Variovorax paradoxus: one gene and its partner. The protein of the gene in region 1 interacts with the protein of each later gene in a pairwise test. Links are inferred from orthologs where the notes say so. Each region holds a gene or a part of one and is shown on either strand. Other genes may lie near its edges.

Region 1 (5,968 bases):
GGGCGGTGAGCGTGGCCACGTCGACCAGCAGCGCGAGGAACAGTTCGCCGTTGGTCACGCGCCGGTGGCTGCGCGAGCGCAGCAGGCTCACCATGTTGAACATCGCCAGGCAGGCCAGCACCTGCAGCATGTGGTCCAGCGGCAGCCGGATCGCGAGGCCGTAGTGCACCACGAGGATGGTGACCACCTGCCCGACCACCGCGAACCAGCGCAGCTGGATCAGCTGCTGCATGTTCTGGTGGCCGATGGCGTTGTCCAGGCTGGCCACCCCGGCGCGGGGCGCGTGCAGCTCCCCCGCGACCGCCTCAGTGGCGGCGGGCATCTTCGGTGCGGCGAGTGTCGGCATGCGCCGCATTCTCGCTGCGCCGCACGAACCACGCGGCGATGAGCACCATCAGGGCGAGGCCGTACCAGGTCAGCGCGTAGACCAGGTGGCTGTTGGGAAAGGCGATGACCGTCAGCCCGCCGGCGGGCCAGGCGGGTGCCGCCGTGGCATCGGCGGGCTGCCGTGCCGTCGCTTCGGCGTCGATGAAGTAGGGCGCCACGTCCGCCAGCCCGCGGGCCTGCGCGATGGCCTGCACGTCGCGCGAGAACCAGCGGTCGGCGGCAGGGTCGTTGCTGCGCAGGAAACCGCCCTTGGGTTCGGTCAGGCGAAGCAGGCCGGCCACCGCCGTCTCGCCCTGGGGCTCGCCGGCCGTGCGCGCCGAACGCTCGCGCGCCTCGGGCGGCACGAAGCCGCGGTTGACGAGCACCACGCTGCCGTCGGCGGTGCGCAGCGGGGTGAGCACCCAAAAGCCGGCGCCGAGCCGGGTGCTGGCCTGGACCAGGGCTTCCTTGTCGTGGAGGAAAGTGCCGGCAAGGCGGACATGCCGGTATTCGTCATTGGCCGCGTTGACCGTGGGCCATTCGGTTCGCCCGGGCGGTGCGGAGGCCGGGGCGTGCACGCGTTGTTCGACGCGGGCGATGAGGTCCAGCTTCCAGGCCCGGCGCTCGACCTGCCAGGTTCCGAGCGCGACGAAACCTGCGAAGGCGAGGACGGCGCAGACCGCAAGCGCCACCCGCGCGGCGGCTGAGCGCTGGCGGACTGCAGCCGCCATCAGGGCATGTTCTTCATGTCGTGCATGGTCGGCATCATGTTGGTGTTCATGTGATACATGACCCACAACGAGCCGGCCAGCGTGATGACCACGACCACGAGCGTGAAGATCAGCGCCAGCATGTTCCAGCCGCCCTCGGACTTGGCGTCCATGTGCAGGAAGTACACCATGTGGACGACGATCTGCACCACGGCGAAGGCCAGGATCACGAGCGCGGTGGTGTTCGGCTTGTCGAACACCTTCGCCATCACGAGCCAGAAGGGAATGGCGGTGAGGATCACGGCCAGCACGAAGCCGGTCATGTAGCCCTTGAAGGTGCTGTGGCTCACGGGGCCGTCGTCGTGGCCATGGTCGTCATGGCCGTGTGCGCCGTGGCCGGCGGTGTCGATATGCGCGCTCATTGCAGCGATCCCATCAGGTACACGAAGGTGAAGACGCCGATCCAGACCACGTCCAGAAAGTGCCAGAACATCGACAGGCACATCAGGCGGCGGCGGTTGGCGGCGGTGAAGCCGTGCTTGGGCAGCTGGACCATCAGCACGATGAGCCAGATGATGCCGAAGGTCACGTGCAGGCCGTGGGTGCCCACCAGTGCGAAGAACGACGACAGGAACGCGCTGCGTTGCGGGCCGGCGCCTTCGTGGATCAGGTGCGCGAACTCATACAGCTCGAGGCCGATGAAGCCTGCGCCCAGCAGGCCGGTGATGGCCAGCCAGACCAGCACGCCGCCCATGCGGCGGCGCTGCATCTCGAGCATCGCGAAGCCGTACGTGATGGACGACAGCAGCAGCAGCGAGGTGTTGATCGCCACCAGCGGCAGGTCGAACAGGTCGGCGCCCGAGGGGCCGGCCGCATAGCTGCGGCCCAGCACGCCGTACACCGCGAACAGGCACGCGAAGATCAGGCAGTCGCTCATCAGGTAGAGCCAGAACCCCAGCAGGGTCCCGTTCTCCGGATGGTGGTCTTCGTTGCGGACGTTGAACAGCTCGAAGGTGGGCACGCTCGAGGCGTTGCCCACGGTGTTCGTGTGGGAGGGGAGGGCGGTACTGTTAGACATGGGCAGCCAGGAGGCGCGTGCGCGCGTCTTCGGTGCGAACGACTTCATCCGTGGGGATGTGGTAGTCGCGCTTGTAGTTGAAGGTGTGGACGATGATGGCGACGAGCATGGCGACGAAGCCGATGCCGGCCAGCAGCCACATCTGCCAGATCAGGGCGAAGCCGCACACCGCGCTCAGCGCCGCGATGACGAAGCCGGCGGCCGTGTTCTTGGGCATGTGGATCGGGCTGAAGCCTTCCAGCGGACGCTCGTAGCCGCGGGCCTTCATGTCCGACCAGGCGTCGTTGTCGTGGATGCGGGGCGTGAACGCGAAGTTGTAAGCCGGCGGGGGCGACGAGGTCGACCATTCCAGCGTGCGGCCGTCCCACGGGTCGCCCGTGGTGTCGCGCAGCGAATCGCGGCGGATGTAGCTCACCACCAGCTGGATGATGAAGCAGCCGATGCCCAGCGCGATCAGCACGGCGCCGAAGGCGGCGACCTGGAACCAGATCTGCAGCGACATGTCCTGGAAGTGGCTCATGCGGCGGGTGACACCCATCAGGCCGAGCACGTACAGCGGCATGAAGGCGGTCCAGAAGCCGACGATCCAGAACCAGAACGAGCACTTGCCCCAGAACGGGTCGAGCTTGTAGCCGAAGGCCTTCGGGAACCAGTAGGTGATGCCGGCCAGCATGCCGAACAGCACGCCGCCGATGATCACGTTGTGGAAGTGGGCGATCAGGAACAGGCTGTTGTGCAGCACGAAGTCGGCCGGGGGCACCGCCAGCAGCACGCCGGTCATGCCGCCGAACACGAAGGTGATCATGAAGCCGATGGTCCACATCATGGGCAGTTCGAAACGGATCCGGCCGCGGTACATGGTGAAGAGCCAGTTGAAGATCTTCGCCCCCGTGGGGATCGAGATGATCATGGTCGTGATGCCGAAGAACGAGTTCACGCTGGCGCCGGAGCCCATGGTGAAGAAGTGGTGCAGCCACACGAGGTACGACAGGATCGTGATCACGACCGTGGCGTACACCATCGAGGCGTAGCCGAACAGGCGCTTGCCCGAGAAGGTGGAGACCACTTCCGAGAAGATACCGAAGGCCGGCAGGATCAGGATGTACACCTCGGGGTGGCCCCAGATCCAGATCAGGTTCACGTACATCATGGCGTTGCCGCCCATGTCGTTCGTGAAGAAGTTGGTGCCGACGTAGCGGTCGAGCGACAGCAGGGCCAGCACAGCGGTCAGGACCGGGAAGGCGGCCACGATCAGCACGTTGGTGCACAGGGCGGTCCAGGTGAAGACGGGCATCTTCATCATGGTCATGCCGGGTGCGCGCATCTTCACGATGGTGACCAGCAGGTTCACGCCGGACAGCAATGTCCCGACCCCCGCTATCTGCAACGACCAGATGTAGTAGTCCACCCCCACGTCGGGGCTGAAGAGAATGCCCGACAGCGGCGGGTAGGCCAGCCAGCCGGTCTTGGCGAACTCGCCGACGAACAGCGAAGCCATCACGAGGCCGGCGCCGAAAGTGGTCATCCAGAAGCTGAAGTTGTTCAGGAACGGGAAGGCCACGTCGCGCGCGCCGATCTGCAGCGGCACCACGAAGTTCATGAGGCCGGTGACCAGCGGCATCGCCACGAAGAAGATCATGATCACGCCGTGGGCGGTGAAGACCTGGTCGTAGTGGTGCGGCGGCAGGAAGCCGGCGTTGTCGCCGAAGGCGATCGCCTGCTGGGCGCGCATCATGATGGCGTCGGAGAAGCCGCGCAGCAGCATCACCAGGCCCAGGATGATGTACATGATGCCGATCTTCTTGTGGTCGATGCTGGTGATCCAGTCGCGCCACAGCGTGCCCCAGACCTTGAAATAGGTCATGGCGCCGAGCAATGCGAGGCCGCCGAGCGCCACCGCGATGAAGGTGCCGATCAGGATCGGCTCATGGTAAGGAATGGCCTCCCAGGTGAGGCGGCCGAAGACCAGCTTCGTGAGGTCGAGGTGTTCGAGCATCGTTATTCTTCGGTGGTGCACATCGCCGTGACGTACTTGCGCTTGGGCGAATTGATGTTGTCGGGCTGCCAGGATTGCATGGTGGCGACGTTGAACGCGCCGGGCTTGCCCAGTCCGCCTTCGGCATCGATGGCCATCATCTGCTTCATGCACATCTTGCCGCTGTCGACGCAGCGGTTCAGGATGGCGTCATACAGGTCGGGGGCGACGGCGGCGTAGTGGCGCACCGGTTCGCGTTCGCTGGGCACTTCGAGCTTCTGGTAGAGCGCGCGGCTCAACTCGCCGTCCTTGCCGGTCTTGACCTTGGCGATCCACTGGTCGAAGCCCTCGTGGCTCAGGCCGTGGAACTTGAAGCGCATGCCCGAGAAGCCGGCGCCGCTGTAGTTGGCGGAGAAGCCTTCGAACTCGCCCGGCTTGTTGATCACCGCGTTGAGCTTGGTCTGCATGCCCGGCATGGCGTAGATCTGGCCGGCCAGCGCAGGAATGAAGAACGAGTTCATCACCGAGGACGCCGTGATCCTGAATTCGATAGGGCGGTCCACCGGGGCCGCCAGTTCGTTCACCGTGGCGATGCCCTGCTCGGGGTAGATGAAGAGCCACTTCCAGTCGAGTGCCACCACTTCCACCACCAGCGGCTTGGTGTCCGCGGGAATGGGGCGCTGGGCGTCGATGCGGCGCAGCGGCTGGTAGGGGTCGAGGGTGTGGGTGCTGATCCAGGTGATGGCGCCCAGGGCGATGATGATGAGCAGCGGAGCCGCCCAGATCGCCAGTTCGAGCTGGGTCGAGTGGTCCCAGTCGGGGCTGTAGACGGCTTCCTTGTTCGACTGGCGGTAGCGCCAGGCGAAAAGGACGGTCAGGGCGACCACCGGGATGATGATGATCAGCATCAGCACGGTGGAGACGACGATGAGGCGTCCCTGCTGGCTGGCGATGTCGCCGGATGGGTTCATCAACACCGTGTTGCAGCCCGCCAGGAGCATGGCGGGAAGCAGCAGGAGCGATCGGCGAAGGTTCTTGAGGATGTGCATGCCGTGGGGAAAAGAGGTGCGAGGTCGGCGCAAAATGACCCCACAATCTACGCCGTGAGACGGGTTTTGCCTATTGGACGTTTTGTCCTATGGCGGTAAACGTCTTTCAGTGCGACGCTATAGGCTCTCCATGATCTTTTTGTGTCGCGTCCCGGCGTGGCATTCGAATTACAGCAAGCAATGACGACGTCCAGCATCAGTCCGCAAGGCGCCCATCCGCTGCCGAGCTCGCCCGAACGCGATGCCCGGCAGGGTGACGACCACTCGCACATCGCCCCGGGCGAAATCGCCGTCGGCGTGATCATCGGCCGGGCCTCCGAATATTTCGACTTCTTCGTCTACGGCATTGCTTCGGTGCTGGTGTTCCCGGCGGTCTTCTTCCCCTTCGAGCAGCATCTCGAAGGCGTGCTCTATTCGTTCCTGATCTTCTCCTTCGCCTTCATCGCACGTCCGTTCGGAACTGTCATCTCGATGGCCATCCAGCGACGTTTCGGGCGAGAGGCCAAGCTCACCTTGGCGCTTTTCGTGCTTGGCACCTCGACCGCCGGCATTGCCTTCCTGCCGGGCTACGCCAACCTTGGCTTCACGGCCATCGTGCTGCTGTCGGTGTTCCGCTTCGGCCAGGGCCTTGCGCTCGGCGGCTCTTGGGACGGCCTGCCGTCGCTGCTCGCACTCAATGCCCCGGCCAACCGCCGCGGCTGGTACGCCATGCTGGGCCAGCTCGGCGCGCCCATCGGCTTCTTCATTGCCAGCGCGCTGTTCGCTTTCCTGTACTCGAGCCTGCCGTCGG
Region 2 (4,457 bases), 1.2 Mb from region 1 along the record:
GTTCGCCTTCAAGAAGCGGCTCGAGGAGGGCCGCGGCCGGCTCACGCTCATCGCCAACGAGGTGGCGCGGCTGGCCGGCACCATCCTCGTCGAGTACGCCGCGGCGGCGCGCAAGATCAAGGACACCAAGATCCAGCCCGACGCGGTGCAGGACGCCGCGCAGCAACTGCAGCGCCTTGTCGGCAAGCGCTTTATTGCCGATGCACCCTGGACGCAGCTGCAGCACTTCGCGCGCTACCTGAAGGCCATCGTGCTGCGCCTGGACAAGCTGCGCGCCGACCCTGCACGCGACGCCGCCAAGCTGGTCGAACTGAAGCCCCAGGACCAGCGCTACTGGCGACTGGTGGCGGAGCGCAAGGGCGTGGTGGACGACCGCATGCTCGAGTTCCGCTGGCTGCTGGAGGAACTGCGCGTGAGCTTCTTCGCGCAGGAACTGCGCACGCCGCAGCCGGTGAGCGTGAAGCGGCTCGACAAGGCGTGGGCGCAGCTTCAGGCCTGAGCAAGGGGGCGCCGCAGACGAAAAAAAGCCCGCTTGCGCGGGCTTCTTTCATTTAGCGTTCCGGCCAAGGTGCGGGCTATATGCGTCCCATGAGCACGAGGATCACGACGATCAGCACGATCAGGCCGACGCCGCCGCTGGGACCGTAGCCCCACGACCGGCTGTAGCCCCAGCTGGGCAATGCGCCGATCAGTATCAAGATCAGGATGATCAGCAGAATGAACGAGAGCGACATGTTTTCTCCAGGGCAGTGGTTGTGATGAGCTTTCATGCTCCTCCCGCCATGTCGAATGGATCGCCGGAGAGCCGCCCCTTCGGCGGTCAGTGAACGTCCTACCGCGGGCGTCGCCGCTGCGGCCACCAGCCGTCGGCGCACGCCCCGCAGGCACTATCGAATGAGTGCCGCGAGCTTCATATTCAGAGCTTGGCCAGCCGGTCGAGCGCTGCCAGCAGGGTCTCGTCCTTCTTGGCGAAGCAGAAGCGCACCACGCGCTGGTCGAAGCCGTTGCCGTAGAAGGCCGACAGCGGAATGGCGGCCACGCCGATCTCGCTGGTGAGCCACAGGCAGAAATCGGCTTCCGACAGGTCGCTCACCGCCGAGATGTCGACGCACTGGAAGTAGCTGCCCTCGCTGCGCAACAGCCTGAAGCGCGTCTTTTCGGCCAGGCCGGCGGCGAACAGGTCGCGCTTGCGCTGGTAGAACGCCGGCAGTTCCAGGTACGGCTTCGGCTCGGCCATGTACTGGGCGAGCGCGTGCTGCATGGGTGTGTTCACCGTGAACACGTTGAACTGGTGCACCTTGCGGAATTCGGCCATCAGCGGTGCCGGCGCCGCCACGTAGCCGACCTTCCATCCGGTGACGTGGTAGGTCTTGCCGAAGCTGCTCACGATGAAGCTGCGCGCCGCCAGGCCAGGGAAGCGGGCCACGCTTTCGTGGCGGGCGCTGTCGAACACCATGTGCTCGTAGACCTCGTCGCTGATCACGAACACGTCCGTCGGCGCGAGCAGTTCCTCGAGCTGGCGCATCTCGGCCTCGGTCCAGACCGTGGCGCTCGGGTTGTGCGGCGTGTTGATGATGATGGCGCGCGTGCGCGGCGTGAGCGCGGCGGCGATCTTGCCGAAGTCGGGCCGGAAGGTGCCGGGCACCAGCGGCACGCGCACCACGCTGCCGCCGGCCAGCTCGATGTTGGGCACGTAGCTGTCGTAGCAGGGCTCCAGCACGATCACCTCGTCGCCCGGGCGCACCACCGCGAGGATGGCCGTGATGATGGCCTGCGTGGCACCGGCGGTCACCGTGATTTCGGTGGCCGCGCTGTAGCTGTGGCCGTACATCGCCGAGAGCTTGGCCGCGATCGCATCGCGCAGCGCCGGGATGCCGGGCATCGGCGGATACTGGTTGTGGCCCGCGGCCATGGCCGCCGTGACGTCCTCGAGCAGCTTCGGATCGCAGTTGAAATCCGGAAAGCCCTGGCCCAGGTTGACCGCGCTCTTCTCGGCGGCCAGCGCCGACATGACGGTGAAGATGGTGGTGCCCACGGAGGGCAGCTTGGTGCCGACGTCGGGCGTGCGTGGGGAGGTGCTCATGATGTACGTGATTTCTTCAACGGTTGGTCCACATTCCACTTGCTCGTCGCTGCCCTTTCCAGAAGCACCGCGGAACCGGCTTTGCCGGCCGAAGGTGTTGCCCCCGGAAGGGGGTTGGCGAAGCGACACGAAGTGCGCGAAGCCTGGGGGTGATCGCGTTATAGCTCGTAGTCCTGCTGGTGGCCGCTCAGCGCCTTGGCGATCAGGTTGCGGTCGAGCCGGTCGCTCAGCAGTTCGGCGAACTTGAAGACGAAGTTGCGCAGATAGGCGCTGCGCTTGAATGCGACCCGCGCGATGTTCTGGCCGAACACATGGCCCATGGGGCGCACCACGAGGTCGGCATTCGACTCGTCGCGCACCGCCATCTCGGCCACGATGCCCACGCCCAGGCCCAGCCGCACGTAGGTCTTGATCACGTCCGAGTCGATCGCCTCCAGCGCGATGCGCGGCGTGAGCTTCTTCTGGGCGAACGCATGGTCGATGCGCGTGCGCCCGGTGAACGAGGGGTGGTACGTGATGATCGGCTCTGTCGCCAGGTCCTCGAGCGAAATGCGCTCCTTGGCGGCCAGCGGGTGGTCCTTGGGCAGCACCAGCACGTGCTGCCATTCGTAGCAGGGGAGCGTGACGAGCTCTGCATAGCCGTCGAGCGATTCGGTGGCGATGCCGATCTCGGCGATCTCGTCGATCACCATGCGCGCCACCTGGTCGGGCGAGCCCTGGTGCAGGCTCACGTTGACCTTGGGGTAGGCCTCGCGCAGGTTGGCCACGGGCACCGGCAGCACATAGCGCGCCTGGGTGTGGGTGGTGGCGATGGAGAGGGTGCCGCTGTCCTGCGCGCTGAACTGCTCGCCGATGCGCTTGAGGTTGCCCACCTCGCGCATGATGAGTTCGATGCTGGCGATGACATGCTGCCCCGGCTCGGTGACGCGCTTGAGGCGCTTGCCGTGGCGCGCGAAGATCTCGACGCCCAGTTCTTCCTCAAGTTCGATGATGGCCTTGGAAACACCTGGCTGGGAGGTGTGAAGCGCCTTGGCCGCCTCGGTGAGGTTCAGGTTACGGCGCACTGCCTCCTGAACAAACTTGAACTGATGCAGATTCATATCAAATTCCGTCTTATTGCGGAATTCATTATGCCTTCGCAATCTATCGAAATGCGCAACTGTTCGGATTTGTTCAGCTTTGGGTGGTGCTTTCAGCGTCGTCCCGAGTGGCGACCTGGGCAAGCAGTCCGATCAGCTCGGGCTCTTCGCCCACGATGCGCGCCAGCGTGAAGACGGTCTGGGGCCAGGCCTGACGCAGCGCCTCGACTTGGCGCGGCAGGTCCTCGCGGGCGTGCTTGCCCATGCCCAGGAACAGCGGAACCACCCGAATGGCAGTGGCGCCGGCGTTGATCAGTGCCGCTGTGGCCATCGACAGGTCGGGCGCGGCCAGTTCGAGATACGCGCAGGTGACGAGGGCATCGGGCACGCGCGCCGTCGTCTGCGCCGCCACCGCCTCGATCGGCTCGCGCCAGCGCGGGTCGCGCGACCCATGCGCCAGCAGCACGATGCCCTGGACCTGCCGCCGTGCGGCCGTGTCTGTCGCAGCGGCGGTCATCGTCGCAGCACCAGCCAGCTGAAGGCCGTGAGCGACATCACCGAATAGATCATCCCTGGCGCTGCCGCCGTGAGCCATGGAGACCAGTTGCTCAGGTTGCCCAGGTAGCCGAACACGTTGTTGAGCAGGAAGAAGCTGATGCCGATCATCACGCCGCCGAACACGTAGGTCGTGATGCCCGCCTGGCGGAAGTGCAGGTAGGCGAAGGGCAGGGCGAGCACCACCATCACGAGACACGAGAGCGGGTAGAACACCTTGCGCCAGAACTCGATCTCGTAGCGCTGCGCGGTCTGGCCGTTGGCGTCGAGGTGGCGGATGTAGTCGAACAGGTCGATCGTGCTCATGCGGTCGGGACGCAGCAACGCAACCGACACCATCTCGCCGGTCAGCGAGGTCGGCCAGTTCAGTTGAGGGATCTTGGTCGTGGTGATATGCGCCTGGTCGGCACCGCTGCGCGTGTCGTACTTCTGCTCGTCGACGTCGGTCAGCATCCAGTGACCGTCGCTGCCGATGGTGGCCGTGGCCGCCACGATCTGGGTCTTGATGTAGCCGTTGTCGTCGAACTCGAAGATGCGCGGGCTCTTCAGCGCGCCCTTGCGGTCGACGGCCAGCACGTTCACCGCGTAGGACGTGTCGCCGCGCTTTTCCTTGAGCCATGCGCCGGTGTTGCCCGCCAGCGAGTAGGTGCCCTGGTACCTGGCCTTGAGCAGCTGGCCAGTGCGTTCCGACGTCGGCGCCAGGTAGTCGCCGATGGCGAAGGTCAGCACCACGAAAGCGA

Evidence for each region. Proteins that work in one complex are often made in the same cells at the same time.
Region 2: the proteins of cyoB (region 1) and AACL56_RS16235 interact in binary tests that used the Escherichia coli proteins (3 or more experiments, as listed by UniProt). The link is inferred for Variovorax paradoxus from one-to-one orthologs.

What each region holds. Positions count from the first base shown.
Region 1 is NZ_LR743507.1:4,772,092-4,778,059, reverse strand. What follows is about bases 1,649-4,621. They hold cyoB (cytochrome o ubiquinol oxidase subunit I), read right to left. Parts: upstream 4,151-4,621; coding sequence 2,147-4,150; downstream 1,649-2,146. Other genes in these bases: cyoA (ubiquinol oxidase subunit II), read right to left, coding at 4,153-4,621; cyoC (cytochrome o ubiquinol oxidase subunit III), read right to left, coding at 1,649-2,154. Also shown: AACL56_RS22515 (ATP-binding protein), read right to left, coding at 1-322; AACL56_RS22510 (SURF1 family protein), read right to left, coding at 306-1,097; cyoD (cytochrome o ubiquinol oxidase subunit IV), read right to left, coding at 1,097-1,498; more of cyoC, read right to left, coding at 1,495-1,648; more of cyoA, read right to left, coding at 4,622-5,178; AACL56_RS22485 (MFS transporter), read left to right, coding at 5,359-5,968. UniProt on the Escherichia coli protein: Cytochrome bo(3) ubiquinol oxidase is the terminal enzyme in the aerobic respiratory chain of E.coli that predominates when cells are grown at high aeration.
Region 2 is NZ_LR743507.1:3,550,990-3,555,446, reverse strand. Bases 1-2,960 are described here. They hold AACL56_RS16235 (pyridoxal phosphate-dependent aminotransferase), read right to left. Parts: upstream 2,084-2,960; coding sequence 917-2,083; downstream 1-916. Other genes in these bases: AACL56_RS16230 (CysB family HTH-type transcriptional regulator), read right to left, coding at 2,242-2,960; AACL56_RS16240 (DUF3309 family protein), read right to left, coding at 576-734; hrpA (ATP-dependent RNA helicase HrpA), read left to right, coding at 1-499. In the rest of the region: more of AACL56_RS16230, read right to left, coding at 2,961-3,183; AACL56_RS16225 (sirohydrochlorin chelatase), read right to left, coding at 3,257-3,679; LPS export ABC transporter permease LptG, read right to left, coding at 3,676-4,457. UniProt on the Escherichia coli protein: Shows aminotransferase activity with methionine and histidine as substrates, and to a lesser extent also with phenylalanine.